Regions from separate parts of the Chryseobacterium sp. 14P4.3.2 genome, predicted to be linked through region 2. Evidence: riboswitches for the same ligand, from Rfam matches in the RefSeq annotation. Region 2 holds a riboswitch; the other holds the start of a gene.

Region 1 (15,674 bases), on a different contig from region 2:
AAAGCTTCCGAATTCTACATAAAAATACTTAATTTTACAGCATGATTTCTAAGCAGACGATAGATAAAATATTCTCCACAATCAGGGTAGAAGAGATTGTAGGGGAATATGTGCAGTTGAAAAGAGCGGGGTCTAACTTTAAAGGACTCAGTCCTTTTCATGAAGAAAAATCGCCAAGTTTTGTCGTTTCGCCAAGTAAGCAGATTTGGAAAGACTTCTCTACGGGAAAAGGAGGAACAGCGATCTCTTTCCTGATGGAAATTGAGAATTTTACTTATCCTGAAGCTCTTCGTCATGCTGCTAAAAAGTATGGAATCGAAATAGAAGAGGATTTACGTGAAATTTCTGAGGAAGCAAAGAATGCCCAGACCGAAAAAGATATTTTATATAAGATCCACGAGGTCGCCAACACTTACTTTCAGGAGATACTTTGGGATGAGCAGGATGGCAGAAGTATAGGTCTTTCTTACTTTAAAGAACGAGAGCTTAAGGATGATATCATCAGGAAATTCCAGCTTGGATATTCTCCTGAAAAGAAAAATGCTTTTACAGCGTATGCGCTGGAGAAAGGCTATAACAAAGATATTCTTGAAAAATCAGGACTTTCTATCTTCCCTGAAAATTCACCGGCAGGAATTGACCGGTTTCGTGAAAGGGTTATTTTCCCAATTCATAGTTTTTCGGGTAGAGTTTTAGGTTTTGGAGCCAGAATTCTTAAGAATAATGTAAAAACAGCAAAATATCTCAACTCTCCGGAAACGGAGATTTACCATAAATCCAATGTTCTTTACGGGTTAAACCAAAGTAAACAGGCTATTTCAAGAAAAAATGCCTGTCTTTTGGTAGAAGGGTATATGGATGTGATTTCACTTCATATGTCCGGGATAGAAAATGTGGTAGCAAGCTCCGGAACTTCGCTGACGACTGAGCAGATTAAACTGATCAAGAGGCTTACGGAAAATGTAACCATACTTTTTGACGGAGATAATGCCGGTATTAAAGCCAGTTTCCGAAGTATCGATATGCTTTTGACAGAAGGCATGAATATCCGTGTACTACTGTTCCCTGATGGAGATGACCCGGATTCTTTTGCCAGAAAACATCCGCAGGAATACGTTGAAAAATACATCGAAAATGAAGCGATGGATTTTATCGACTTTAAAGCGGAAATCCTGTTGAGAGATATAGGAAATGATCCTATTAAAAAGGCTGAAGCGATAAGGGATATTGTAAAATCGGTTTCCTTTGTACAGAATGCCCTGAAAAGGGAGGTATATCTTAAGGAGGTTTCGAATAAGTTCGGACTTTCTGAGCAGAGCCTTTTCAACGAACTGGATGTTCAGAAGCAGATTACCCAGAATCAGACGAGCCATGTTCAGCAGCAGCAGAAGGATAAAACGGCTCCCAAGATGGAGATTGTCCCTCTGGATAAAGAGAAAGAAGATCCTTTCCTGTTTGGAGTACTGTTTATGGAGAATAAGCTGGTAGATCATATGCTGATGTTTGGGGATATTGTCCTGAAACGCAGAAATGAACAAAATGAAGAGTACCAGATTACAGTTATTGAAGAAATTCTTCATCATTTTGAAGAAGAACAGTATACGTTTTTAGTCAAAGAAAATGAGATTATTATCAATCAGGTAAGAGAGGGAATTCAGAAAGATGAGCTTAGAAGCGGAAACTTTTTTGTATCTTTTATGGATGAAGAAATCACAACCAAAGTAGTAGATGCACTGATACCGCTGGATGATCTTGAAAACTGGGCTTCCAGAAACATCTATCCTCCCAATTATGGAGATAAGGTGGCGGATCAGATTCAGGGGGATGTTTTACTGCACAAATACCGGTACATTGATTATCTGATTACAGAGACAGCAAAAGAGCTGGATCAGTACAGCAATACCGATGAAGGAAAATATTATGAACTGATCAAGAAGATCACTTTGCTGAAACAGGCTTCAATAAGACTTAGTAATATTATCGAATATTCCCCGATCAAAGGGATCTATGGAGATAGAAATAGATAGTTTATAGACAATATTTTATATTCTGTGACAAAAAGTCCTATAAAATTTTAGGAATAAATATTGTAATTTAAACTTTGAAAATATTTGTTTAAAATAATACATAATAGAAATATGGACATTAAAAAAGATTTCAGAGATTTCTCTGTAAAGCATTTAGGAAACAACGGTTTGGTAACCGATCAGTATATGGGAATGTATGGGCCAACGAATCTTACTCCGTACATTATGGAAGAAAGAAGATTAAACGTTGCTCAGATGGACGTTTTCTCCCGTTTGATGATGGACAGGATTATCTTTCTTGGAACAGGGATTGATGATCAGGTAGCAAACATTGTTACAGCACAGCTTTTATTCTTAGAAAGTGCAGATCCGTCAAAAGATATTCAGATCTACATCAACTCTCCAGGGGGTAGTGTTTATGCAGGTTTAGGTATTTATGACACCATGCAGATCATTAAGCCGGATGTAGCAACGATCTGTACCGGTATGGCTGCTTCTATGGGAGCTGTATTATTGGTGGCAGGTGAAAAAGGAAAGCGTTCTGCGCTGAAGCATTCAAGAGTCATGATTCACCAGCCTTCAGGAGGGGCTCAGGGAGTGGCTTCTGATATGGAAATCAACCTTAGAGAGATGTTGAAATTGAAGCAGGAGCTTTATGAAATTATCGGGCACCACTCAGGACAAACTTATGAGTGGGTTGAAAAATCTTCTGACAGAGATTACTGGATGACATCTGAAGAGGCTAAAGGCTACGGAATGGTAGATGAGGTTTTACAGAGATCTACAGAAAAAAAATAATTGATTTTAAATCAAATGAAAAACGCACCCAACCGGGTGCGTTTTTGTTTTACCATGATACATGAATAAAAAAATCGTGTATTTAGGGTTGAAAAAATATTCTTTTTTCTATTTCTTAACCATTTTATGGAGTACTGAATTGCTTAAGGTTTTAATCTCAACAAAATAAACCCCTGAACTTAAAGACTGAATATTGATCTTAGTTGCCTGCGCTGTCATTACTTTCTGACCCGATGCAGAATAGATATTTACTTCCTTCACATTTTCAGGACTGTCAATCTGAATGAAGTCACTTGCCGGATTAGGGTAAATGCTTAAAATTTTCTTATTGACAGTAGAAACACCCAGTGTTGCATTAGATGCTTCAGTAGGAGTAAAAGGTCTTCTTTGTCCGAAACTTAATCCAAGCCATTTGTTATTGGTTAATTGAATTTGTGAAAGCTCGGACTGTGTCTGCCAGCTTGAGATATCATTTCCCTTATACAATTTCCAGCTGTTTGATCCGGAAGTGTTTCCAGTGAGATTATTCAGTGAAAGACCGGAAACTTGGTTGTTGGTTGAGGTAAAGGTAAAATAAGAAGCTTGTGACTGAATCAACTGCAAAGCCTGTTCAGCAGTAATCGTTCCATTGTATTGAATTCCAAAGACAAATGAATTAGCATTTCCATTAGAATTATCAGTTCCGAAATCTATAACAACTAAGCTTTTATTAGATCCGGTGCCAATCCAGTTGGTAATTTGAGAGGAATCGTACCATAAAGAACTGTATGCAGGAATTGGCGTAGCAGGTGCTTGTGCTGTAGGATTGCTGAATCCATAAGATGCACCGTACCACTGGCCGTTTAATATCGTTCCATTGTTCATCCATCCTACTGAAGACCAGCTGTTCGTATCATTACCACGCCATAAACTCCACCAGTCCGGTGTTGATTGTTGAGAATGGTCATTAAAACTAACCTTATCAAGAAACCCGTTATTAAACGTTAAAATATAATCAAAAGCAGGTTCTGCACTTTTGATCATCTGAAGCATTTGAGGCCCGGTTATATTCTGCCCCGGATTAAATCTTACTCCCCAGACGTAAGATCGGTCATCAGTTCCATCTTTGAAATCTGCTACAAAATAGGCAGTTTGAGAACCTGTTCCCACGAAAAATTTTACATCATTTGCAGTAAACTGCGCAAGGCACAGTCCCACAATAAGTGTACATAAAAGACTTAATAATTTTTGCATTGAAGAATTATTTAATGATTAGTTTTTCAGTGAAATTATTATTCTTATCTGTGATTTTTACAATATAATTGCCTTTAGATAGAGTACTTACATCAATACCGTTTTGAGTATACTGCGTGTTGATGATCATTCTTCCGGCAGTATCATAAATCTGAATATTTCCGGTATTTAAACCTTGTACAAAGAATTTGTCACTTGCAGGATTCGGATATAATGACAATTTAGAAGCTTTTGTATTTTCAGCTGTAGAAAGAGATGGTGATGCACTATTATAAGCAATGATTTGATTAGGAAGCAGACTCACTGTAAAAGTATTTTCTAAGGTTCCCTGCAAATCATAAGTGTAAATTTTTCCCGGTGCAACATATCCCTTAGGGTCAGCAACATAAATTTTATTATTAACAATATTAAACCCATAGGCCGTACCATAACTATTTATAGGAATAGGTGCACTTGCAATTGCATTTGTTGAAAAAGAAGGAGCCGCAATAGATGTTTTATAAATTGACGCATCTTTCATATAATAAATATTCGTACCGTCTGTATCCATATAAGCTGGTTTTGTCCCTGCAGGAAGTGCTGTGCTGGAAACGATACTTTGGCTTGTTGTATTGTAAACCGTAAAAGTTCCAAAAGAATTAGGAGTATAAGGATTTCCGGAACTCATGATGTAAAGAAGGTTGTTTTTTTCAAAAATACTGTGTGGAAAATCTCCTACATTTACTTCTGAGATAACCGAATTGGTAGAAGTATTGATAACATCCATATACTGATTGATTCCAAAACCTCCCTTTAATAAAACATAAAGCTTATCGTCTTTACTGTAAATTTTTTCAGGTCCCGACCCTACAGCAATATTTGCTTCATGAGAATACGTGTTGAGATTGTAAACCGCTACATAATTATTGACAGAACCTGTTCCTCCCCAGTTGGTTACATAGAATTTATCTCCGCTAAAAGCAATGTATCTTGGATTGTCCAGGTTGTTTGAAATCGTGGTAATCAAAGAAAAGTCAGATTTGTTGATGACCTTTATTTGGTTGGAAATGTTTAAAACCACAAAAATTTTGTCACCAAAAATTTTAATGTCTTGTGCGGTATCGCCCAGTGTTGCATTATTGTTATTGATTTTAAAATAGTTGTTGGTCACAACCGATTGATTGGAGATCAGCGATATTTCAGCATTATTGCTTCCGGCACCGCCTTCGTTGAGTACCAGGACCCCTTCAGTTTGCGCATTTGCAAAAGAGAGTACAAACGCAAGAATAAGAAAATAGATTTTCTTCATGATATAATTAAATTAAAGTTTTATTCCCGAAACCTCACCACAGGACAAAACATTCATGAAAAAATCTGTTTAGATTTTTCTTTCACAAACTTTTATTCCCGAAAGTTGAAATTAATTTAAGGCAGGTCTCCTGGCTTACATCTTATAGCCGCCTTCCCGGATTTTTATCCAGTGGTATTAAAGGCTATAAGTAGATTAGTTTACAGTTGCGGGAACAGCTCAGGATTCGAATATTTATTCTCACCTGATTCCCTATTAATGAACAATGTTCAACCTTAAAAACGCTGCAAATATATCATATAAATTAATAGGTGTTTTTTTGTGAATTGTACCTGATTTCAAGTCTTTTATGGAATTTAATAAATTATTCAAAAAGATATTTTATCAAATTGATAAGTAATCTACCTTTATTGTTGGTTTTTCAGAATTAAAATTAGGAGCTTTATAGTTTATATTGAATTCATTTTACAATTTCGGTCGTTAAAATGGAATCCCGTGACGAAAAAAGACCTTCTCAAAAATTGAGAAAGTCTCGTGTTTTGACACCACTGCACTTAAAAAAAGTTACCAGTCGTGGCCGGGAAAATATTTTTTTTCCTATTTCTTTACTATCTTATGAATGGTTGAATTGGCAGAAGTTTTTATCTCAACAAAATAAACTCCTGAACTCAAAGACCGGATATTAATCTTTGTTGCTTGGGAAGTTAATACTTTCTGCCCTGTAGCAGAATAGATATTCACTTCCTTCACATTCTCAGGACTATCAATTTGAATGAAGTCACTTGCCGGATTAGGATAGATACCGAATTTTTTCTTATTGACGCTGGAAACACCCAATGTAGAAAATGATTCTGCCGGAGTAATTGGTCTTCTTTGTCCGAAACTTAAACCTAGCCAGTCATTGTTATTCAGCTGAATTTGAGATAAATTGGTTTTTGCCTGCCAGCTTGAAAGGTCATTTCCTTTATATAATTTCCAGCTGTTTGGTGCGGAAGGGTTTCCGGTGAAGTTATTCAGTGAAAGACTGGAAACCTGATTACTGGTAGATGTAAAACTGAAATAAGAAGTCTGTGACTGAATTAACTGTAAAGCCTGCTCCGCAGTTATTGTTCCGTTATATTGAATTCCGAATACAAAAGAGTCAGCATTTCCGTTTGTGCTATCTGTCCCAAAGTCAATTACTACCAGACTTTTATTACTTCCGGTTCCTATCCAGTTGGTAATCTGAGAAGAACTGTACCACTTTGAACTGTAGGCAGGGACAGGAGCGGAAGGCTTGGAAGGCGGATCAAAACCATAGGAGATTCCATACCATTTTCCGTCAATCAAAAGGTCATTATTTACTCCGTTATTGAATGATAAATTTTCTGAGGTTAATCCTGACCAGGTAGACCAATAATCATCAAGACTTGGTGTATGATGATTGTAGTTTAAACTGTAAAGAAACCCGGAAGGAATTTCAACCTCTATCTTAGGCTCTACATTAGCAATAGCATTGATAAGGTCTTCCATTGTTAAGTCATTAGAATCAAAACGATATCCCCATGCATAAGACGTAGGAGTATTGTTATCATTAAAATCAGCAATGAAATAAGCTTTTTTGGAACCGGTTCCTATCCAGAATTTAATGTCACTTTCTGTAAATTGGGCCGACATGGACTGCATGATAAGCAGTAAGAAAAAAAAATAGATTTTTCTCATGATATAATTAAATTAAAGTTTTATTCCCGAAACTTACCTTCAGCAGAAAAATAATTTCTTGTCTGAAGATGATACTTTAAGGCAGGTCTCCTGGCTTACATCTTATTAGCCGCCTTCCCGGACTTCTTATCCAGTGGCATTATGTGCTATAAGTTGAATAGTTTACAGTTGCGGGTACAGCTCAGGATTCGAATATTTATTCTCACCTGATTCCCTATTAATGAACAGTGTTCAACCCTAAAAGTCCGCAAATATATCATATAAATATTTAGGCTGTGTTTTGTGAATTATCTTTGCTTTAACAGGTTTTTTCATGGTAAATAAGTTTTCTAAAAGCTTGTTTTTATTAAATTAACAATCCATTATATGAGTTCGTTGGATTTTTAGAATTAAAATCAAAATTTTTATTGTTTATACTGAATTCATTTTGAAGGATCTATTGTTAAACTACAATTATCATTAGATTCAAGATCAGTTTATAATCAATTTATACTTTCGCAGCCATACAATAGAATATGAAAAAATTACTATTATCTGCTTTGATGCTTACAGCGCTGGCATCATGTAAGGATGATGATTCTGTAAACAATCAGGATATTAATTATTCCAAGCTTCCTCAGGAATTTCCTTTTTCTAAATTAGCTACAATCAGTGGAGTAGACGTCATCAACGGAGGATTTGGCTCCGGAGCTGCTGCTCACCCCACCAGAAAAGGCGAGTTTTACGTCATTACAGACCGTGGCCCGAATACGGACTACCTTATTGGTAAAAAATTTCTGACACCTGGCTTTACACCTACCATTATGCATTTTAAAATTAATGCCGAAGGTAACGTAGAGGTAATCAAATATATTAAGCTTAAAAATCCATCCGGACAGCTTATTACAGGACTGCCGAACCCTGTAGGAATGGGCAGTACGGGTGAAGTGGCTTACGATGCCTCCGGAAATGTTTTAGGAACAGATAAATACGGATTGGATAGTGAAAGTATTGTAGCTGCAGTAGATGGTACATTCTGGGTGTCAGACGAATATGGCCCTCATATTGTACATTATAGTGCTGATGGAGTAGAGCTGGAAAGGATAAGCCCGATCGGAGTGAACACCGGAACAAGGAAATTACCTGCCGTTTTAGCCAAAAGAAGAGCAAACAGAGGGATGGAAGGACTATGCATCACTCCCGATGGTAAAACTTTGGTAGGTACTATACAGTCTATGATGTTTGTGCCAAGTAAAACGCTGGCAACCAATACAACTTTAACGAGGATTGTGACTTTTGATATTGCCACAGGACAGACCAAACAGTTTTTATATAAACAGGATGGTGGAGCTTCCGACTCAGTTTGTGATATCACAGCATTGAGCAATACAGAGTTTTTAGTCATCGAAAGAGACGGTAATTTTGGATCTCAGGGAGGGATTAAAAAAGTGTATAGAATTAATTTAGCAAACGCTAGTGATGTCAACGGAGCTGATATTTCAGCTGTAGACGGAATGAAAGTGAATGGTAAAGCCCTGGAGCAATGTTCATGGGATGAAATAACTAACGCAGGAATAAAAGCTGTTTCCAAATCATTAGCTGTAAATCTGGTTACCAAACTGGGGTATGAGCATGATAAATTTGAAGGAATTGTTTATTTAGGAAACAATAAGCTGGCTGTTTTTAATGATGATGATTTCGGAGTAGTGGATGATGGAAATGGAAATCCCAAAGCGAAAATTCTGCCTAAAACAGGAAAGGTGGACAAAGGAACAATGTATGTAGTCGATATTCAATAATTAGATTTTTTTAAAGAAAACGGCGGAATCGAAGATTCCGCCGTTTTTATTTGTATGATTCTAAGGTATTTAATCTTTCAATAGGAACGGGCTTTAGCCCGTTTAATACATAAAAGAAATAATGCCATTGGCTTTAGCCAAAACATAGCCTCTCAATATTAATTAAATCCCTCAATAATCTTAGAGAAATCTTCTAATTTTAAAGCTGCTCCTCCGATAAGACCACCGTCAATATCAGGTTGAGAGAAAATTTCCTTTGCATTGTCCGGCTTTACAGAACCACCATAAAGGATAGAAACCTCATCAGCAACTTCCTGTCCATATTTGGAAGCAATAATATTTCTGATGTGAGCATGGATTTCCTGAGCCTGTGCAGGAGTTGCAGTTTCTCCTGTTCCGATAGCCCATACAGGTTCGTAAGCGATTACTACCTTTTTGATTTCATCAGCAGAAAGGGTGAAAAGAGCAACTTCAGTTTGGTTTTTTACTACTTCAAGATGCTGCCCCGCTTTTCTCTGATCAAGAGTTTCTCCGTTACAGTAGATAGGAGTAAGGCCTTTATCCAATGCTAATTTGATTTTTTTGTTGCAGTGGGAATCAGTTTCTCCGTGGTATTGTCTTCTTTCAGAGTGACCGATCAATGATCCGGTTGCATCGATAGATTCAAGCATATCAGCAGAAATTTCACCCGTATAAGCACCACTTTCATGCTCGCTCATATCCTGAGAAAATACTCCGATTTCATCCTTTTCAAAGATGTCTTTAGCCATCATTAAATATAAAGATGGTGGAGCAATCCAAACCTCACAGTTTGTTGCATTGTTGTTTTTATAACTTAGTAATTGGATCATCAATTGTTGAGCATCAATTACATTCTTGTTCATTTTCCAGTTACCTGCAACTATCTTTCTTCTCATAATTATTTTTATTTAATCTTCTTTTATTTTCGTATCAGTAAAAATATAGGTATTGTCTTTGCTACCCATCAGTTCAATAGAGTGAAACTTAACGTCACCATTATTCAATACTTCATAGTTATAAATATCTGTAACCTTATCTACATTGTGAAGTTCATAATATTTACCGTCTTTGGTCCACCAGCTGCCATTTTCAGTTTGCTGAGATACAGAGCCGTCTTCATTAATGGCAACAAACATTAATATGCTTTTACCTTTCTCCAGTCTGCATGATACCCAGTATTTTGAAATCCCTTCAACCTGCTGGTTGACTTCTGATCCTTTATAGCATCCCATTATTTTGGGATCATATTCTTTCTTTTGAGCTGTTAGCCCTGCTGTTATAGCCAACAGAGATAAAACAAATAATTTCTTCATGGTTTTTTTACGTTAGATTGATATTTATGATAATCCCCACAAGTTTTTCAGCAGAACATAAAATGTATGTTCCTCATCCGTCACTTTATGGTCAGCTTTGATTAATGATTTGGCAAACTTTGCAAATTTTATACGCTCGTTTTCTGTAGAATCATCGTGGAAGCATCTCCCATGAAATTCAAAGTGGTCTTTCCATTCTTCAGGTTGTAAGAGAGCAAGTGTTTCAAGTTCATTATCAAGGTTCATTCGGAATGGAAATTCATCCGCCAGATATTGCTGTACAAGCATTCCTTCTTCAGGAGCAAACTCTCCGTCTACAGAAGAAAGAATCATTAGTAAGTGGTAGCCGGCGATAGATTTATTTGATTTTTGCATGAGCTGTTTTATGTTTAAGATTAGTGTTTAAAGTTGATAGTTGAGTATCCTGTACCTGCTTTGATCTTTCCTCAATTATCAATTATTAATTTTCATTTATAATTATTCAACGTAGTCTTTTGCAGGCTGTTTGTCTATAATTTTCCCTTTTTCAAGGATGAGTACAAATGGATTGCTTCTTGCAATGGTTTTGATGGCAGTGCCATCCATCATTGCATTTTTAATTGTTTTAAAAGTATTCGGATCAGTAGAAATACCATAGATAAGAGCTCCTTTCTGAGCATTAACTTTAGCTTCCACTTTTTTCAGAAGATCAGCAGACACCTCTTTTGGATGATATGAGAATACCAAAACTGCTTTTGGAGCATTGATGATCTCCTCTGTAATCTCCATCCCTGAAGCATCTTCAATTTTGAATTTTACGATCTCAGATTTATATCCTTCCTTGATCAGGACAGATTCATTTTTCCCCTCTTCAATCTTCCATGGAGTCCCTTCTTTCCAGTATTTTGTTTCCTTAATATAGTCGTCCTGGTTTACTTTCACAACTTCTCCTGTTTTCTGATTTTTTAAAGAATAAAAAGTCTTGTATTCAGAAGGATTTTTGTTTATTTTTTCTTTTTCTCCTTTAATATCCGTCCCTATTTTATAATCACGGAAATCAATAAGCGGTTCATGCATAATTCCCTGAGCCATAATGTAGATCATAACCAATGAAAAAGCTCCTAAAATATAATATTTGAACTTATTCGAAGACTCTTTTCTGGTAGCTCCATACTCATCTCTTACCACAAATTCTTTTTTATACAGAACAAACAAAATAATAAGTCCCACCAAAAGAACAACGTCCTTAATGAAACTCTGCCAAGGCGTAAACTTTATAGCATCACCAAAGCATCCACAGTCTGTTACCACATTGAAGTAAGCAGAATAGAAGGTAAGGAACCCAAAGAACACACAAAGGGCTATCATTAATGATAAGGTAAATTTAAGCTTTATTTTCAGCAGAAGCATAAATCCCAGGAAAAGCTCCAGTACAACCACTATAATTGAAAACAGCAGTGCAAATTTTTCAAAAAACGGCATATTGAAAACAGGAGGTGCGAAATATTCTTCCATTTTGAAAGAAAATCCTACCAGATCCACAGCTTTTACAAAGCCGGAAAGGATAAAAATAACAGCAATAATAAAGCGTAATAAACCTTTGATCATGTTAAATAGTTTTGGGTTGGAATTGATTATCTTTTTCAGAGAACTTAATCAGACAGAAAACAGCATAGTTCAGCATGTCAAAATAATTGGCATCAAGACCTTCGGAAACAATAGTTTGCCCCTGATTGTCTTCAATCTGCTTCGTTCTTAATACTTTTTGATAAATAAGATCAGTGATCGAAGAAATTCTCATATCTCTCCATGCTTCACCGTAGTCATGATTTTTTCTTTCCATTAAAGCCTTAGCTTCATGGGCATACTTGTCATAAAGACTTAATATTTCTTCTTTATTTTCATTAAAATCATTGGAAAGCCCCTTTTCAAGCTGGATAAGCCCAATGATAGAATAGTTGACAATTGCGATAAATTCATCTTCCTCACTCTCATCTACCATCTTTTTATCGGTCATCTGAAGCGTACGGATTCTATTGACTTTAATGTAAATCTGATCCGTAATGGAACTTGGTCTTAAAACCCTCCAGGCTGCACCGTAATCCTGTAACTTTTTACCGAAAAGATCACGACACTCACTGATAACTTTCTCGAATTGTACTGACGTTTTTAGCATAAACTTTCTTAATCTTCCAAATATACGAATTCGGTTTTAAATTTTTAAGCTGAAACCAGAGACTTTAAAAGGATTATGGTTGTAGAGGTAATGACCGATAAGTTCTGAGATGCGGGGTTAGCTTCCCAGATTTTAAAATTGTGAATTACTGTTTACGCAGTTCTTATCTCATATCTCTTTGCCCAGTTTCCTCAATAATCTATTTTAAATACATGACACATAAATACACCAATACACAGCGCAAATTCTTAATTTTGTACTATCAATTATCAATTATCAATTATCAATTATCAATTATCAATTATCAATTATCAATTATCAATTATCAATTTATGTCTTCCAACTCCCAAATTCACTCTCTCAATTGCAACGGCCGTTTAGTACAGCTTGATACTCCAAAGATTATGGGAATCCTCAACCTTACACCCGATTCTTTTTCTGATGGGGGGAAGTTCAATAATGAAAGCTCAGCATTGAAACAAGCGGAAAAATTATTGAAAGACGGTGCCGAAATTATCGATATTGGCCCCCAGTCTACACGTCCCAATGCAGAATTTCTGAGCAGTGGAGAAGAGGTCGGCAGGATTGGAAATATGATTTCTCAGATTAAAAAAGAATTTCCGGACGTATTGGTTTCTCTTGATACATTTTATGCTGAGACCGTAAAGTTTGGATTTAACGAGGGAATTGATATCATTAATGATATTTCTGGCGGTCAGTATGATGATAAAATGTTTGATACAGTGGCAGAAACAAAGCTGCCTTATATTCTTATGCATATCAACCCTTCTTACGAAACCATGCATCATAAAATCCGGTTTGAAGACATCACCCTTGAGGTCAATCGATATTTCTCTGAAAAGGTTAATATACTGCTGAAAAAAGGAGCGAATGATATCATTCTTGATCCCGGTTTTGGCTTTGGAAAAACAGTGGAAGATCAGATGAAAATGATTAACGAAGTTGAATATCTTGGATTTGGAAGACTTCCTTTACTGATAGGAATTTCTAGAAAATCTTTTATCTATAAACCTCTCGGAAAATCCCCTCTGGATATCAACGATGAAACCCAGAAACTTCACCTGAAAGTACTGGAGCAGGGAGCCAAAATTCTGAGGGTTCACGATGTAGCAGAAGCAAAGAAAACTCTGATAGAATTTTGCGAAAAAAATAAAAAGTGTTAAAAAAAATTGTGAGTATTTAAAAAGTTTATACATTTGTAACATGAATTTTACGAATCAGAAAAATAGTATTGTCATTTCTATTATTGCTGTTGTCATTGATAACAGTAGGGAAACGGCATTTTAAAATAGATTTTTAATTTAAATTATATACAAGCCGTTTCATATTTGAAACGGCTTTTTTTGTTTTTAATTTTTTATTTGTACAGAATATGTATCAGTTACTAAACGTAATTATTATCGTCATTATTATTCCCTTGCGTCTGTGAGAAGGATAGTGTATGATCATACCTATATTGAGCCCTCTCACACTGTGAGAGGGCTTTTTTTATTCCTTATTGTTAAATTTTAACCCCATAATATGTACTACAACGACAACACTGTCATCTATTTTGACGGAAATTTCATGAAAGCCAGTGAGGCAGGAACAGATCTCTACGGACAATCACTTCACTATGGATATTCTGTTTTTGAAGGTATTAAATCCTATTCTACAGAACACGGAACCAGAATATTTAAAGCAGAAGAACACTATGAAAGACTTAAAAGATCAGCAGAGCTGATGCATATTCCGTTCAATTATTCCGTAGAACAGCTTACTGAGCTTACTTATGAACTGTTAGACCGCAACGGTTTCACAGACGCTTACATCCGCCCGTTAGTAACTTGTTCCCCGAATATGTCCCTTTCAAAAGGAAAAAAATCTTACCTCTCCCTCTTAGCCTGGGAATGGAGTAACGGATATCTGGCTGATAAGATGAAAATCATGACTTCAGAGTTTCAGCGGCCCAATCCTAAGGCTTTTAAGATAGAAGCTAAAGTGGGAGGACATTACGTAAACTCTATTCTGGCCTGTCAGGATGCAAAAGATAAAGGCTATGATGAGGCTCTTGTATTGGATGAAAACGGGTATGTAGCTGAAAGCTCCGGAGCCAATGTATTCTACGAAAAAGACGGAGTACTCTTTACACCTGCAAAAGGAAGTATTCTTCCCGGGATTACGAGACAGACGGTCTTTGAAATCTGTGATGAATTAGATATTCCTGTTCAGGAAAAGTTCTTTACATCCGAAGAAATGCAGGGAGCTGATGCGGGGTTTTTCTGTGGAACAGCTGCCGAAATTGTTGCATTAGACTCACTGGATGATATTCCCTTTACCAGAAACTGGGAAGATACAGTAAGTAACAAAGTACAGCAGGCTTATTCAAAACTGGTAAGAGTTCTGTCATTGTAAATTTTTAAAATATAAATATTTAATTATCAGATTGATAGGTTCGTTTTTCAAATGATTGAGTATTGTAGTTTTCAGAAGATTTGAAAATGAAAAGATATTGCAAACTGTAGCTTTGGACCAAAATTAAGTAAAAACTTCATTTATGAATTTCGTAAAAGTTAAAATTTTTGGTTCCATAGGGAGGAATGGGAAACTGAATACAGAGAAGGGATGAGATTGCCAAAAGATCTGATAAACTGGGAATGCATATCATTGAAGTGATTCAGATCCAGCAGACAAGATGTTCAGCCTTCGAGGGAATAAAAAGATAAGATAAAAAGAGCCGGATTTTAAAGAAATAAAAAAGAAATAGCAGCATAATATGTTAAATAAATATTCAAAAACATTCACTCAGAATAGTGAACAGCCCGCCGCCAAAGCCATGCTTTACGGAATAGGTTTTACAGAAGAAGATATGCATAAGGCTCAGATCGGTATTGCCAGTATGGGCTATGACGGGAACACCTGTAATATGCACCTTAATGATCTTGCGAAAATGGTAAAAAAGGGAACATGGGAACATGGATTGGCAGGGTTAATATTCAATACCATTGGAGTGAGTGACGGAATGAGCAATGGAACAGACGGAATGCGTTATTCACTCGTAAGCCGCGATGTAATTGCCGACAGTATTGAAGCCATCTGCGGAGCACAGTATTATGACGGATTGATTGCGCTGCCAGGTTGTGATAAAAATATGCCGGGAACCATTATGGCTATGGGAAGACTGAACAGACCTTCTATTATGGTGTATGGCGGAACTATAGCTCCCGGATGCTATAAAGGAGAACAACTGAATATCGTTTCTGCTTTTGAAGCCTTAGGAAAAAAAATAGCAGGAGAAATTTCCGAAGAAGACTTTAATGGAGTTATTAAAAACTCATGTCCCGGTGCCGGAGCCTGTGG
Region 2 (15,674 bases):
ATTGAAAATGGAAAGTGAAAAATTGGAGAATGGGAAATGCAATAATAACTCAGCCTCTACATGTTTAATAACTTTTCATTTTCAATTTTCAACTCTTATCCTTTCATTTTTAAATTACTAAAAGATCAACAAATTCATTGACATCAAGGTTGATCAGTACATCATATTCCAACGAATTTTCAAGAATTGTTCTCTGTTGTTTTTCAGGGAAGATACGGGCGAGATTGACTTTATATTTTTTGATCAGCTCAGGAATACCTTCTTCTCTTCTACGCTTGTGGCCAATAGGATATTCTACTACAATTTCATCCAGGATAGTCCCATCGTTCAATTCTATAGTCATCGCATTGGCAATGGAGCGTTTTTCCGGATCATGGTAATCTGTTGTAAACTGAACATCTTCTACGCATTCAATTTTATCACGAAGAATATCAATTCCGGGATCTGAAGCAATATTATCTTCATAGTCTGCCGCAGTGAGTCTGCCGTAAATCAATGGAACGGCAATCATGTATTGGATACAGTGGTCACGGTCTGCAGGATTGTTTAATGGTCCTTTTTTATCAATAATTCTTATAGCAGCTTCGTGAGTACGTATTGTAAGTTTTTTAATATCATCTGTTGTTTTTCCAAGGTCTTTTAATTTTTTGTGTAATGTCATTGCTGCTTCTACTGCTGTCTGTGAATGAAATTCTGCAGGGAAAGAAATTTTGAAGAGTACATTTTCCATCACATAAGAACTGTAGTCTCTCTGAAATTTAAACTCATTTCCTTTGAAAGAAACATCATAGAATCCCCATGTTTTTGCTGTTAAAACAGATGGATATCCCATTTCACCTGTTTTAGCGATCAAGGCAAGACGTACTGCTCTTGAGGTGGCATCTCCTGCAGCCCATGACTTACGCGAACCTGTATTCGGAGCATGTCGGTAAGTTCTCAAAGACTGCCCGTCAACAAATGCTAATGATACGGCATTGATTATTTCATCACGGTTCAGGCCGATCAGTTTTCCAACGACTGCTGTTGAAGCCAGTTTTACCAGTAATACATGGTCTAAGCCAACTTTATTGAACGAGTTTTCCAACGCCATTACTCCCTGAATTTCGTGAGCCATGATCATTGCCTCCAGCACCTGTTTCATTTTTAGAGGAGCTTTTCCTTCTGCCATATTGGTTCTGGATAACCAGTCTGCTGTTGCTAAGATTCCTCCAAGATTGTCCGACGGATGTCCCCATTCTGCGGCCAGCCAGGTATCATTGAAATCCAGCCAACGGATAATAGCTCCGATATTGAATGCTGCCTGAACAGGGTCTAGCTGAAATTGTGTACCAGGAACTTTTGCTCCGTTTGGAACGATAGTCCCCTTTACTATAGGTCCTAAAAGTTTTGTACATGCCGGATAAGTCAATGCTTCCAGGCCACACCCGATTGTGTCTAAAAGACAGTAGTGAGCAGTCTTCCAGGCTAAATCATTTTTAATTTCGTAGTTTAATACATAGTCTGCAATATCTGCTAATACGTTGTCCGGTTGTGGTCTTTCGTTTGAAATGTGTGAGCTCATTTTTTATAATTGAAAATTTTGATTAATTGAGAATTGAGGATAAGAATTGAAAGTGGGGAGTTAAAAACTGATCACCAACTGCTTAAGGAGTTTAGTCTGGGCATTATTAATAATTAATTTTCCAGTTTTCACTTTCAGTTTTCAACTTTGAACTATTTCCTCTCGTTGATAGATATAAATTCTTTGTTTTCAGGGCCTGTATAATTGGCACTCGGTCGGATGATCTTCCCATCCTGTCTTTGCTCTATGATGTGGGCACTCCATCCTGTTACTCTTGAAATAACAAATAGAGGAGTGAACATCAGAGTAGGAACTCCCATTAAGTGATAAGAAACGGCGGAAAACCAGTCAAGATTCGGGAACATCTTCTTTTCTTCCCACATGACGGTTTCCAGTCTTTCTGCGATATTATACAGCAGCATATCTCCGGCTTCTTCAGAAAGCTGCTTAGCTACCTTTTTGATCACCACGTTTCTTGGGTCTGAGATGGTATATACCGGATGCCCGAATCCAATGATGACTTCTTTATTGGCGATACGCTTACGGATATCTGCTTCTGCTTCATCCGGGGAATTGTAACGGCTTTGAATTTCAAATGCTACTTCGTTGGCTCCTCCATGCTTTGGCCCTCTCAAAGCACCAATAGCCCCTGTTATACAAGAATAAAAATCGGAAGCTGTTCCCGCAATGACACGCGCAGTAAAAGTGGACGCATTAAACTCGTGCTCAGCATAAAGATTTAGAGATATTTCCATTGCCTTTACCCAGGAATCAGGAGCTTTTTTGCCATGCAACAGGTGTAAGAAATGCCCGCCAATAGTGTCATCATCTGTTTCAACATTGATTTCTTTACCATTATGAGTATAGTGATACCAATATAATAGCCCTGAGCTAAATGATGCCAGAAGTTTGTCCGCAATATCTCTTGCTCCTGCCATATTATGATCATCTTTTTCCGGCTGAATACTTCCGACTGCAGATACCATTGAGCGCATGACATCCATTGGGTGTGCTGCTGCGGGAATACTCTTTAAAATATTTCTTACAGAATGAGGCAATCCTCTTAGAGACTTTAATTTTGCTTTATAGTTTTTCAACTGGGAGGCGGTAGGCAGCTGGCCGTATATCAGAAGATAAGCAACTTCCTCAAACTCTGTTTTTTCTGCCAGATCCAGAATATCATATCCTCTGTAGTGAAGATCGTTTCCGCTCTTTCCTACACTACAAAGCGCTGTATTCCCTGCTGTGACCCCCGAAAGAGCGACGCTCTTTTTAGGTTTAAATGTTGGTTCGGTGCTCGTTGACATATCAATTATTTTGTTTAAAAAGGTTATCTAATTTTTGTTCGTAATTATAATATCCGATGCTTTTATAGAGCTCTTCCCTTGTTTGCATCGTATCCAGTACATTGGCTTGTGTGCCTTCTTTGCGGAGATGTTCGTATACATTCTGAGCTGCTTTGTTAGCCGCACGGAACGCAGAAAGAGGATAAAGGATCAACCCTACCCCTGCATTTTTCAATTCTTCTACAGTATACATTTCAATCATTCCGAATTCTGTTATATTGGCTAATACTGTGATTCCTGTGGCATCAACAAATTTTTGATAAAAGGTTATGTCCGGAACGGCTTCTGCAAAAATAAAATCTGCTCCGGCCTCTTTGTAAGCTACTGCTCTTTCCAGTGTCTTTTCAAGACCTTCATTAGCGAAAGCATCTGTTCTGGCGCCAATTACAAAATTATCATCACTACGGGCATCCGCAGCAGCCTTCAGTCTGTCTACCATTTCTTCTTTGCTTACCACTTCCTTTCCAGGGCGGTGTCCGCAGCGCTTTGCACCTACCTGATCTTCAATATGTAATGCGGCTGCTCCGGCCTTGATCAATGATTTCACCGTTCTTGCCACATTAAATGCAGAAGGACCAAATCCAGTGTCTACATCTACCATTAACGGGAGGTCGCAAACATTGGTAATACGCTGAACGTCTATTAAAACATCTTCCAGCGTCGTAATTCCCAGATCCGGAATTCCTAAAGAACCTGCCGCCACACCTCCACCGGAAAGATAAATAGCATTGAAGCCAGCCTGCTGTGCGAGTAACGCATGATTGGCATTAATAGTTCCAACAATCTGAAGAGGACTTTCTTTTTCCATGGCCTCCCGAAATTTCATACCGGGAGACTTCAAACTTTCACTTTTAGTCATTATAATATTTATTGTTTAGTTGAAATTTGTTCGTAGAAGACAATAGACAAACATTGCAGTAAGCAGCTCTATCCAATGATTGGGCGATAAAAAGTAATGAACGGAAGAGAAGCAAAGTAATGCTCTCCGTTTTCCGAAATTCGGAATTTTGAATAATTAAGTTCCTGCAAACCTGTTTGTTTCCAAGTCTGCTGCTCCTGCATAAATAATCGAGATCGGATAGATACACTTTTTAACTTTTTATGTTGATTAATAAAAAGTTCCTGATAAACTTCACAATACCTTTGGGAAAGAAAACTATGGAAAAGGAAAATACGGTGAACGATAGCATAATGAAAAAGCATACTGCTCCATTACCTATTTGTATCACAAAATAACATGACCTGACAAAGATTTTTGACCAAAATGTTATCCATATCGTATCATACCTGACTATAAGCTTCAGACCGCGAAAGCATCGTCAATTCGAAATAGGCAGGTCTCCTGACTTGTAACAGTTTTTATCGTCCTTCCCATATACCGGGTATACAGTGGACCTTTATTTTGATAAAAACCTTATCCGTTACTTACAGTTGCGCGACAGTTCGTGATTTGCACACGATTCCCTTTTAATACACAGCTAAGTGTAACCATTTTCGGTTGATAAAGAAGGTGTTAAGAACTCCTTGGTGGTAAATATAAGTATTTTATGAAAATGACCAAGAGATTTTATGCAAACAATAATTATTCCAAGCTAATCAACTGTAAATGTATCATTTAAAAAAACACAATTAACAATTCAAACATTACAATTTAGGCAATAACATTAATTTTTCGTTACTAAATTCATAAGATATGACGGTAAAATATTAAACCAACCTAAATAAAAACCTTATTTTACCTTTGCTTGACATTCACAAATAACAGATGTTTTCAAGGAAATTTTTGCCCTTTTTTACAAAAGTATTTTCTGAAATTTTCGCATAGGTAAAATCCGTATTGAGTGTCTGAAATTTTTACTGAAAACTTTACTGAAATTGTATTTTCAGAGACTTTATCGTAAGACATTTTACTTTAAAATAAGTTTCGGCCCATTGCTAAAAGCAATGGGCCGAAACTTATTTTTTACCACTTTCAACAAGCGAAAATATTATTTTATTTTAAATCTCTAGATTTTAGCTCTTCCTGTAATTCCCGGTCGATTTTTTTTGAATTTATGACAAAAGGAATAAAAACAACAGGTAAACATGTAAAGAATCCAAAACCATTTTTCACTGTACTGTAAATAGAAATACCAGCCATAAACCCTACTATCACTGCATTCATTATTTTGTTTGAACTGGCTTTTTTCGCTCTTTCTATCAGTTCCTGATTGTTTAACTCATTCAGTTTATTTTCTATTGGTTATTTAGATTTAAAGGTTACGAAATTTATACTAAATTGTTGAGCTAAAACATCCAACAGTATAAATAACCAAGATACAAAAAATATTTTTCCAATAAAATAAGAACAGCTAAAGGATCAGTATTCCTTTAGCTGTTCCGGTTGTAATGTTTGAGTTCATGTTTTGAACCTTAGCTGAGAGCAGTAACGGGATAACGGTTTTTAAATCTTTTAAAATCTTTTAAAGTATATTCCGGGCAGGCGCCTTCCTGTGAAGTAATAAAGGCCCCCAGTGAAACCGCCTGAGTCATAATCTCATGAGCAGAAGCTTCATTCCCGATCCTTTTGGATAAAAATCCTGCCAAAAATGAATCTCCGCTTCCCACCGTATCTTTAACCTCAACCGGGATTGTAGGATAGAGATAAAAACGATCATCTATAGCATACAATGCTCCTTTACTTCCTTTAGAAATAATAATTTCCCGAATCCCGAATTTGTCCTGCAGATATCTGATACTGTCTTCTTCGGTTTTATATTCTTTATCTAGAAAGTCCAGAACCATCCTCAGTTCTGCTTTATTGAATTTTGCCAAATGAGTTTTATGCAGCAGTTCGTTAATAATTCTGATATCGTAATAAGGTGCTCTCAGATTGATATCGAAAACATTATAACTTCCTGTTTCAAGCAGTTCAAATAATGTATTTTTTGTTTTTTCATTTCGGGCAGCCAATGTTCCAAAAACCAAAGCATCTGCTGTTCTGGCAGACTTAAGATTTTCAGGTGTCGTTTCTATAAAATCCCAGGCTACATTTTCTACAATATCATAATGGGCATCGTTATTTTCATCCACAGTAGCAACAACAGTGCTTGTAGGATATTCCTGATTGATCTGAATAGTATCTGTAGGAATCTGCCAGTTTTTAATCTTTTGCAGCAATTCGTGGCCAGGTTCATCATCTCCCACGCTGCTGATCATCTCTACATTTACACCCATTTTAAAAAGGTGGTACGCCACATTGAAGGGTGCTCCCCCGATTCTTCTTTGAGCCCCGGGAAATATATCCCAAAGAACTTCTCCAAAACAGACTATTTTATGTTTTTTTTCTTCCATTATTAATTGAATTATATTTTTCTAGTGTTGATAGACTAAAGATAGCTAAGAAAAGTGATTATCAGCTTACGATATCTTTTTCTCTTATTCTGGAACCGAACATGGCATAGCAAAGCATCAGTAATTCACAGATTACCGTAAGAAACCATGTCCATCTCCAGGACCCGAAAACATCTGCCAGACCTCCCTGAATAAGCGTAAAAACGGCTCCTCCAAATACGGCAGAAATAAATATTCCTGAAGCTTTTGAGGTATATTTGTTTAACCCTTTTATAGAGAGTGAATAAATACAGCTCCACATAGATGAATGCAGAAGACCGATAGCCACCAGAAACCAGAGATTCTGAGTAACCATAGAAACCAAAGCAAATACACCCGCTAAAACAGTTGTTACAATCAGCTGAGTTCTCGCAGATATTTTGTTAAAAAAGCTTGATACAGATCTTCCTACAAGAAATCCCCCCCAATAAAGTGTAGACAACAAAGCATGAATTCCAAAATCAACTCCGCCAATGATAATATCTGTTTTACCAAAGAAACTGATCGGGTGTCCCGAATCCATAAGCTCAAAAGCATAAAGATTAATATTGGCTCCGATAGCCACCTCTGTTCCCACATAAAAGAATATCGCAAGAACTCCCAACACAAAATGCCGGAATGACCAGATACTTCTTTCCAGTTTTTCACCATCTGCAGCCCTTGTGTTCGCAATATCCGGCAGATAAAGCTTTTTGGTTACCATAATAATGATCAGGATACACAGGATAAGCATTGAAAGCGGAAACAGCAATTGTCTTATCTCAATACTTTCTATCGAAATACCGCTGAACATTACAACTGTGACAAAAAAAGGTGCTGAAGTAGTTCCTATAGAGTTAATGGCCGTTAAAATATTCAGACGCTGAACAGGCTGAGTACCTTTCATTTCGTAAGAGGCTGCATAAGGATTCACAACCACCTGAATAATCGCTGCAGAAGTTCCCATAAGATAAGATCCTACAACAAAAATCACAAATGCAAAAGGAATGACGGCATCTTTAATACCGAATTTCAAATCGGGATACTGAGATCCGAACCATGATGAAGACAGATACATAAACAGTCCTGAAATCATAAACAAAAGCCCCCTGAGAATGGTATTTTTATATCCAAAAGCATTTACCCATTTACTTCCCAGTGTCCCATTCAGCAGGTAACCCAGAAAAAAGAAAAAGGTAGTCATTGTCGTAAATGTATTTTTGAGACTTCCTGCATGACTGAGAAAAGTGAACTTCAAAGGAGCCTGCAGCTGTTCATTTACCGTAGTCAGAAACCCAACGATAAAGTAAATAAATGTAATGATCGCAAAGGGAAGAATGGGATTATCAGACTTTCCTCCCGAAGACTTTATATCAGTTGGTGTGATCATGGCAACTTATTTTATAATTGATTTTAAAACAGGACCACATCCCTCTTCTTTTATTGCATTCACAAAACCCGTATATAAGCCTGTAAATTTATTTGAATCCTTAAGATTCATTCCTTTAAAAGCTGATAATTCTAGAAAGTCAAGTGGTTTCTGGCTTTTGATCAGGTTTTCATCATTTGCTGTAAGCCACGGCTCTGCAATTTCATAGGAACTGCCAGAATCATCAGTTTTATACTTCAGATAATGCCTATAGGAAGCAATCAGAAAAGCAGGGCGGACAAGATCGGCATCAGCTTTGATCATATTATCAAGATTAGGGATAATATACACAGGAAATTTTGAAATTCCATCAAAACACAGACGGCTCACCTGGTCACTCACACTATGATTGGAAAATCTTTCGATAAGTGTGTTTTTGTATTCATTGAGATCTGTATTTTCAGGAGCGGGAACAAAAGGAGTGATATCAGTATCCATGAAATCGCGGATAAATTTTATAATAGTCTGATTTTCCATTGCCTGGTCCACTTTTCGGTACCCCATCAGAAAAGAAGGATAAGACAACAGCGTATGTGAAGCATTTAAAAGACTAAGTTTCATATTTTCAAAAGCGGTCACATCATTGGTAAATTCTACTCCTGCTCTCTCCCAGGCAGGCCTTCCGGCAATAAAATTGTCCTCTATCACCCATTGTTCAAAATCTTCACAGTAAACGGGAGCCAGATCATCAATCCCGCTGTTGCGGTTCAGCCGGGTAATGTCTTCAGATGTTGTGGAAGGAGTAATTCTGTCCACCATACTGTTGGGGAAAGTAACATTGGCATTCACCCATTCCGCAAGTTCTTTGTCTACGGCTTCTATAAATGCTGTAAAAGCTCTTTTGGCTGTATTACCGTTATGCTGAAGGTTATCACAGGAAAGTATGGTAATTCCTCCGCTATTTCTCATTTTTCTGAGGCGTAATCCTTCTGCAATAAACCCGAAAACAGTAGAAGGAGTTTCCGGACTCTGTAAGTCGTGCTGTATTTTCGGATCATGTAAAAGAAATTCTCCTGTTTCTTTATTCAGATTATAACCGCCTTCTGTGATCGTTAAGGTGATTATTTTCACATTGCTGTCGGCAATCTTCTCTTTTACGGCCTCAGGATCTTCTATTCCCCAGATGAGTTCGTTTAATGATCCTATTTTGTAAACCTGGTCAGTTCCCGTTCTTCCGCACACCGTAAGTGTATACTCAAGATTCTGAGCTCTCAGATCACGAACAATTTTTTCATCTGAAGGCAGCAGACATACACCACATATTCCCCACTGCCGCTGATCCTCGGATTCCAGTAAAATGTTGGTATAAAACTGCTGGTGGGCACGGTGGAAGTTTCCTACGCCAATGTGTAAAATTCCGGACGTTATTTTTTGAGTATCGTAATGATAAGAAATTGCATTCATATAGAGAATTAATAGTATTTAATCAATGTGTTAAAACTATATTAACAAACAGTTTATCATTTGTTTTTTTTGAAAAATTTACACTGGGAACGTTCTCAAAATCCCGGGCACGTTCCCAATTGCCGATTTTTTCACTAATTTTATCCCCAAAGATGGCCCAATGAAACGTATTACCATTAAAGATCTATCAAAATTTTTGTCATTATCTACGTCTACGATCTCCCGGGCGCTCCTGAACGATAAAAATGTTAATGAAGAAACCCGGAAACGGGTACTGGATGCAGCCGGTCAGTTAGGATATAAACCGAACCTTACGGCTTTAAATTTAAAGTCCGGACAGTCAAAGACGATAGGTGTCGTAGTGCCTGAAATGGTAACCCCTTTTTCAGCAAAAGTTCTTGAAGGAATTCAGAATATAATGTATCCTCTGGGCTACAGGCTGGTGATTACCCAGTGTGACGAAAATCCTGTCATTGAACGAAAAAATCTCCAGCTTCTGGAAAGTTTTGATGTGGATGGCATCATTATCAATTTATGTCATGAAACGCATAATAATGATATCTACCAGCGCATCATCAATCAGGGAACTCCATTAGTTTTTTTCGACAGAATTCCTGATAATTCTCTGGATGTTTCCAAGGTGATTGTAGATGATTATGTCCAGGCATCCCTGATGGTGGAATACCTGATCAAAACAGGAAGAAAAAGGATCGCTTACATTATGGGTCCACCTACCATCCGCAATGTCATGGAAAGGCTGAACGGATATAAAAGAATTCTGAATAAATACAATATTTTTGATGAGCAGCTGATTGTAAAAACGGAAGGAATGACTTTTGAACACGGCAGAAATGCAGCAGAGCAATTATTGCAGAAAAATATAGAATTTGACGGTATTTTTGCGTTCACTGATACCCTGGCCATTGGAGCTATGAACTATCTTTTTGAGCATAACATAAAAATTCCCGGTGATGTAGCCGTTGCCAGCTTTTCCGGCACGGAATTATCAACCATGACCTACCCTCAACTAACGAGTGTACAACAGCCACTGGTAAAGATGGGTAAAGCGGCTGCGGAATTAATTCTGGAAAAAATAAAAGACCACTCAAAACCCGGCAGAACAGTCTTAATGGATGCAGAGCTTGTATACAGAGGTTCTACTCTTTAGTTTTTAGCAGCTCGACCTGATTTGATAGCTTATATATAGAATGAATTATTAGGAGGTATTAATTTCATTTTAAGAAAAGACATTCCTGGCAAACCAGTGTATAATCGATAAAAAATAACGTAAATTTGCTCTATCCTATCGCTAAGTATAGGTTTTCTAGTTTCAAAAGAATGAAAAAAACAGCACTTACTTTATTTGCTCTTGTTGTGCATATTTTCTGCCAGGCGCAAAATTTTGATCTTATTCCACTGGGGATTTATGGCGGAGAGCAGGAAGATAACCTATCCGCTTATTTAGTTGGAGTACCGAAAGATAATGCATTTATCTGTCTGGATGCAGGAACAGTAAATGCAGGAATACGGAAAGCCATTGAATTAAAAAGCCTGAATGGCCCTGAAGAAAATGTTCTTCGGGATCAGATCAAGGGGTATTTTATTTCTCATGGTCATTTGGATCACCTATCCGGGCTTATTATCAACTCCCCTGCTGATTCTAAAAAAGATATCTTCGCAATTGCACCGGTGCTTCAGATTCTACAGAATCATTATTTCATTACAGATACCTGGATTAATTTTGCAGATCAGGGCCAGAAGCCTATCCTAGGAAAATATCATTATAATGAACTTCAGGAAGGGGTGGAAACTCCTGCAAAAGAGACTCCGTTTTTTTTAAAAGCTTATGAACTGAGCCACGTTAACCCTTATAAAAGCAGTGCTGTACTGGTGAGAAGAGATGATCATTATCTGCTTTATCTTGGAGATACGGGTGCCGACCGTATTGAAAAATCCCAACAATTAGACAAACTTTGGGAAAGTGTTGCTCCGCTTGTAAAAAAAGGCCAGCTTAACACCATATTAATTGAAGTCTCTTTCCCAAACAGCCAGCCTGAAAACCTGTTGTTTGGCCACCTTACTCCTAATCTTTTATTAGAAGAGCTGGAAAAACTGAAAGAAAAAACAGGGCAAAACAATCTGAAAAAACTGAATATTGTAGTCACTCATAGAAAACCGACAAAAGATAATCCGGAAATTATAAAGAAGGAATTACTCAAAAATAATCCTTTACAGATCAACTACATCTTCCCGGAACAAGGCAAAAAAATCAGTTTACCTTAATAGAAATGAGACAGAAGCCTGTCTCATTTTTGTTTTTATAAATCATTTGTTAATTTTTAATAAGCTTATAATTTGCGGTCGAAGTGTCTTTATCTACCGAGTAGCCATCAGCTAAATCGAGAATCCAGCCGTCACCTGAAATTTTCTTCCTTGAAGTCTCTTCTTCAATAATTATTGAACCGTTATAATGTTTAAAAATTTTATCAAATTTTGCTTTTAGATCAGTAGGAATGCTAATTTTAAATTCATCAATAAATAAATCCGTCAGATCTGTTTTTACTGTATTTTTTCCAGTTTGAATTAATTAATTTTAATAATTTTTTGGGTCTGCCGAGCTATTATAAGGGTGGATTATTATGATATTTTTTTCATAGTTCGGCTCTTTACCGTAAGACCCTGCTAATATCACTGATAATTATGACCACTTCTATAAAGGCTTCTTTTCTTTTATCCGGACAGTAGGATTCAAGATTTTATTTTCCTTATTTTTGTTATATAATATAGTATATGCACGTCGACAAATATACAGGAGAAAAGAAGGTACATCCGGGGGAACATATCATTTTAACAGCAGAGAACATTGCGACAACCGAGATATGCAGACAAGAGCATTCTCAACCCGTTCACAAGCAGAAGATGCTGAAGGATCATTTCCTGTTGTTTGTTACTCAGGGTACCCATGAAGTACGGTTGGGAAATGATTGCTATTTGGTTCATAAAGGCGAAATGGTACTTCTCAAAAAAGCAACCTATGTGGAGTTTGTAAAGCGTGGTAATCCGCATAATGATTTCATCTATGAAAGTGTTTCCTTCTCTTTAAAAAAAAGTATCATTGTTGACTTTATAAAGCTCATTGAGATCGACGGCTATATCAGCACTTCATCTGTAGCCGAAGATGAGGTTCTTATTCATCCCTATGGCGCACGCCTTCAGACATTCCTGGAATCGCTCAAACCCTATTTCGATGATAATGAAGAGGTAAAAATGGGATTATTCAAACTGAAAATCCTTGAACTGCTGTATGATCTTTCCCAAACGAATGCCCAGTTCCTACAACAGCTGATAAGACTGAACCAACACGAACCTTCTGATCTTCTGCAAACTATGGAGGCTCATTATCTTGAACCCTACTCCATCAGTGATCTTGCACTCATATCAGGAAGAAGCTTATCCAGTTTCCGCCGGGATTTTGAAACCACTTTCCATACAACACCTGCAAAATGGATCCAGGAAAAACGTTTACAAAAAGCTCGTGAGCTGTTTCTTACCACAGAACTTCAAATCACGGAAGTATGTTATGAGATTGGCTATGAAAACGTTTCCCACTTTTCCAGATTATATAAAAGTTTCTTCGGATACAGTCCCAGTGAAACTAAAAGTCAAGTAATTTGAATTTTTTAGTACAGTCCTTTTTATTTTAATGTCTGATATTTGTTGAAGCGTAACCACGCGTTCTTCAAGAAATAAGACATGAAAAAAATAATTCAATTCGCTGTAGTCTTAAGTTTCGGATATACAGGATTATTTGCACAACAAAAGCATTCTCAGAAATTAACAACTGTTTTTGAGGATCAGGATCACCAGCTGACTGGAGTCGCCGTATCTGCCTCTGAAAGAGTATTTACCAATTATCCCCGCTGGGGTGAACCTTACAGGTATGCTCTGGTAGAAGTAACAGGTACCAATACCTCCGTCCCTTTCCCGGATGAATCATGGAATGAATGGAAAGGTACGGGTGACAAAATGAAACATTTCCTTTGTGTACAGGCCGTTATAATTGATGATCAGAACTCAATGTGGGTAGTAGATGCCGGTTCTACACAACCTTCTCAGGATAACGATAAAGGTCAGAAGCTGGTTAAGATCAATCTTACTACCAATACCGTAGAGAGGGTCTATCCTCTTGCGGGAGCTTCTGATGGTAAAAGTTATATGAATGATACACGGATTGACACCCGTAAAAAACTGGCCTATATTACCAATTCCAATGAAGGAGGAATAGTGATTGTAGATCTGGTATCCGGAAAGGCACGCCAGGTTCTTTATATGGCTAAAGCCACTCAGACCGATCCTGCCTACCAGGTAAAAAGAAACGGGAAAACATTGCTCAGAGACGGCCAGCCTTTTCATGTACAGTCGGATGGCATTGCTTTAAGCCCTGATGGTAAACAGCTTTATTTTAAGGCATTAACAGATAATTCTCTTTATCATATTTCCACAGCAGATCTGAATAACGAATTATTATCTGAAGCGGAACTGGAAAAGAAAGTCGTATTTGACGGAAAATTTACGACTACTGACGGAATGGCTTTTGACCATAAAGGCAATCTATATTTAGGAGATCTGGAAGAAAGAAAGATCATTCGTATTACTCCGTCATTGAAGACTGAAACCGTAATCCCGGCCAATGAAGAACTTGCATGGCCGGATAGCTATCACATTACTAAAGATGGATGGCTCTACATCAGCTGTTCGCGTATTGACGAGCAGCCTCAGTTTCACCAAGGTAAAAGTGAACGTAAAGGATCTTACAAAATATATAAGATACACCTTTAAACAAAACTTCTCTAAAAACATCGCAAAAAACAACCTAAATTAATACAAAATAAATACATTATGGAATACAGACTATTAGGAAATTCAGGATTATACGTGTCCGAGCTCTGCTTCGGAACTGGAACTTTTGGGGGAGTACATGGTTTTGAAGCATGGGGAAGCACTCAGGTAGCTGATGCTAAAAGAATCATTGACATCTGCATTGAAGCAGGAATCAATTTTTTTGATACAGCAGATATTTATTCTCAGGGAGTTTCCGAAGAAATTTTAGGGAAAGCCATCGAGGGAAAAAAACGGGAAGACCTTATTATTTCCACCAAATCCACATTTCCTTTTGGTGAAGGGCCCAACAATCAGGGATCTTCCCGCCAGCGCATCATTCAGCAGGTGGAAGGAAGCTTAAAACGGATGAATACAGACTATATCGATGTGTATCATATGCATGGTTTTGATGCTGTAACTCCTGTGGAAGAAACCCTAAGAGCATTGGATGACCTTATTGAAGCCGGAAAGATCCGTTATATTGCCTGTTCCAACTTTTCAGGATGGCATCTGATGAAATCACTGAGCATTTCTGAAAAATATGGCTGGAATAAATATATTGCCCATCAGGTGTATTATGCTTTAACGAATAGAGATTATGAATGGGAACTGATGCCACTCGCCGAAGATCAGAAAGTTGGAGCAATCGTTTGGTCTCCGCTTGCAGGAGGAAGACTTGGCGGTAAATTCAGCAGAAGTAAAGAATGGCCTACTTCAGGGCGTGTAGCAGAAGGTGGAAGCCCTGTACATGAAGACAGCATCGAAAGAGAAAATCTTTACCGTATCACAGATGTTCTGGAAGCTATTGCTGACGAAACGCAGAAAACAGTCCCCCAGGTAGCTTTAAACTGGCTTCTGCAAAGACCTACCATTTCAACTCTGATTATCGGAGCCCGTAATGAAGAGCAGCTAAGAGATAACTTGGGAGCAACAGGCTGGAAATTAACTGAGGAGCAGATTCAAAGGCTTAATGATGCAAGCAAAGCAAAAGCACCATATCCGTACTGGCACCAGACAGAACGTCCGAAAATAAATCCGGCAGTCAATATTTTCATATAGAATAAGCTATTTTTTAATCAAAAGGTAAGGAAATGAGGTATTTCATATTCCTTACCTATTTTTTTCAATCTTTTTCTTATAATACACTGATCGGGTGATAATCAAAGTTTTCACAGGCCATGGCACTTCCCGAAAATAAATAAAAGTATAAAAAAATCAAATTCCCCATAAAACTACTCTGTTAATTTTATTGGGGCATTTAAGCATGAGCCAGACAAAGGAATTATTCAAGCAATAGAACAATTATCTCATTATTGAATCACATTATTTATTCAAATTCTCTTTAGTGGGCCAATTGCTCAGGACTTAAGTAAGACTCCTCACGTTCGGCGTTGCTACTCTCTTGATATATTCCTCTTACTCTGGGATGAACAAAAGTTAAAGCAAATGCAGACAACAAAAATGCTACACTCATCCATATAATGTTATGAACACCCGTAGATTTAATTACCCAGCCCCCGGCAACGGTTCCAAAAGTTACCCCCAAATTAAAAAAAGACGGGACAAAGCTATTCGTAAATTCCAATGTTTCTCTAGGTATTTTGTATGCACCACGAGTATTTCCAATAAGAAATCCGGATGTATGTACAAATCCCCAGATAAAAATAATAACTGTCATTGGGATAAAAAAGGTCCCGAAGAA

The links. Region 2 has a riboswitch for cobalamin ahead of prpB (methylisocitrate lyase). Riboswitches for the same ligand answer to the same signal wherever they lie in the genome.
Region 1: another riboswitch for cobalamin. It lies ahead of AC27VX_RS08265 (T9SS type A sorting domain-containing protein); the one in region 2 lies ahead of prpB (methylisocitrate lyase).

The regions. Positions count from the first base shown of each region.
Region 1 is NZ_JBYOKO010000004.1:106,090-121,763, reverse strand. It holds gene dnaG (DNA primase) at 42-2,027, shown strand; gene clpP (ATP-dependent Clp endopeptidase proteolytic subunit ClpP) at 2,139-2,825, shown strand; gene AC27VX_RS08275 (T9SS type A sorting domain-containing protein) at 2,934-4,058, opposite strand; gene AC27VX_RS08270 (T9SS type A sorting domain-containing protein) at 4,066-5,346, opposite strand; cobalamin riboswitch at 5,450-5,639, opposite strand; gene AC27VX_RS08265 (T9SS type A sorting domain-containing protein) at 5,944-7,047, opposite strand; cobalamin riboswitch at 7,111-7,302, opposite strand; gene AC27VX_RS08260 (esterase-like activity of phytase family protein) at 7,563-8,825, shown strand; gene tpiA (triose-phosphate isomerase) at 8,984-9,742, opposite strand; gene AC27VX_RS08250 (hypothetical protein) at 9,755-10,159, opposite strand; gene AC27VX_RS08245 (tellurite resistance TerB family protein) at 10,184-10,534, opposite strand; gene AC27VX_RS08240 (BT_3928 family protein) at 10,637-11,746, opposite strand; gene AC27VX_RS08235 (DUF1599 domain-containing protein) at 11,748-12,314, opposite strand; gene folP (dihydropteroate synthase) at 12,647-13,498, shown strand; gene ilvE (branched-chain-amino-acid transaminase) at 13,857-14,729, shown strand; gene ilvD (dihydroxy-acid dehydratase) at 15,091-15,674, shown strand, end outside.
Region 2 is NZ_JBYOKO010000003.1:22,847-38,520, reverse strand. It holds gene AC27VX_RS05855 (bifunctional 2-methylcitrate dehydratase/aconitate hydratase) at 110-1,561, opposite strand; gene prpC (bifunctional 2-methylcitrate synthase/citrate synthase) at 1,714-2,868, opposite strand; gene prpB (methylisocitrate lyase) at 2,870-3,766, opposite strand; cobalamin riboswitch at 4,223-4,415, opposite strand; gene AC27VX_RS05840 (carbohydrate kinase family protein) at 5,320-6,240, opposite strand; gene AC27VX_RS05835 (MFS transporter) at 6,302-7,648, opposite strand; gene AC27VX_RS05830 (mannitol dehydrogenase family protein) at 7,655-9,091, opposite strand; gene AC27VX_RS05825 (LacI family DNA-binding transcriptional regulator) at 9,252-10,259, shown strand; gene AC27VX_RS05820 (MBL fold metallo-hydrolase) at 10,430-11,374, shown strand; gene AC27VX_RS05815 (helix-turn-helix domain-containing protein) at 11,882-12,766, shown strand; gene AC27VX_RS05810 (SMP-30/gluconolactonase/LRE family protein) at 12,845-13,930, shown strand; gene AC27VX_RS05805 (aldo/keto reductase) at 13,991-15,031, shown strand; gene AC27VX_RS05800 (MFS transporter) at 15,315-15,674, opposite strand, start outside.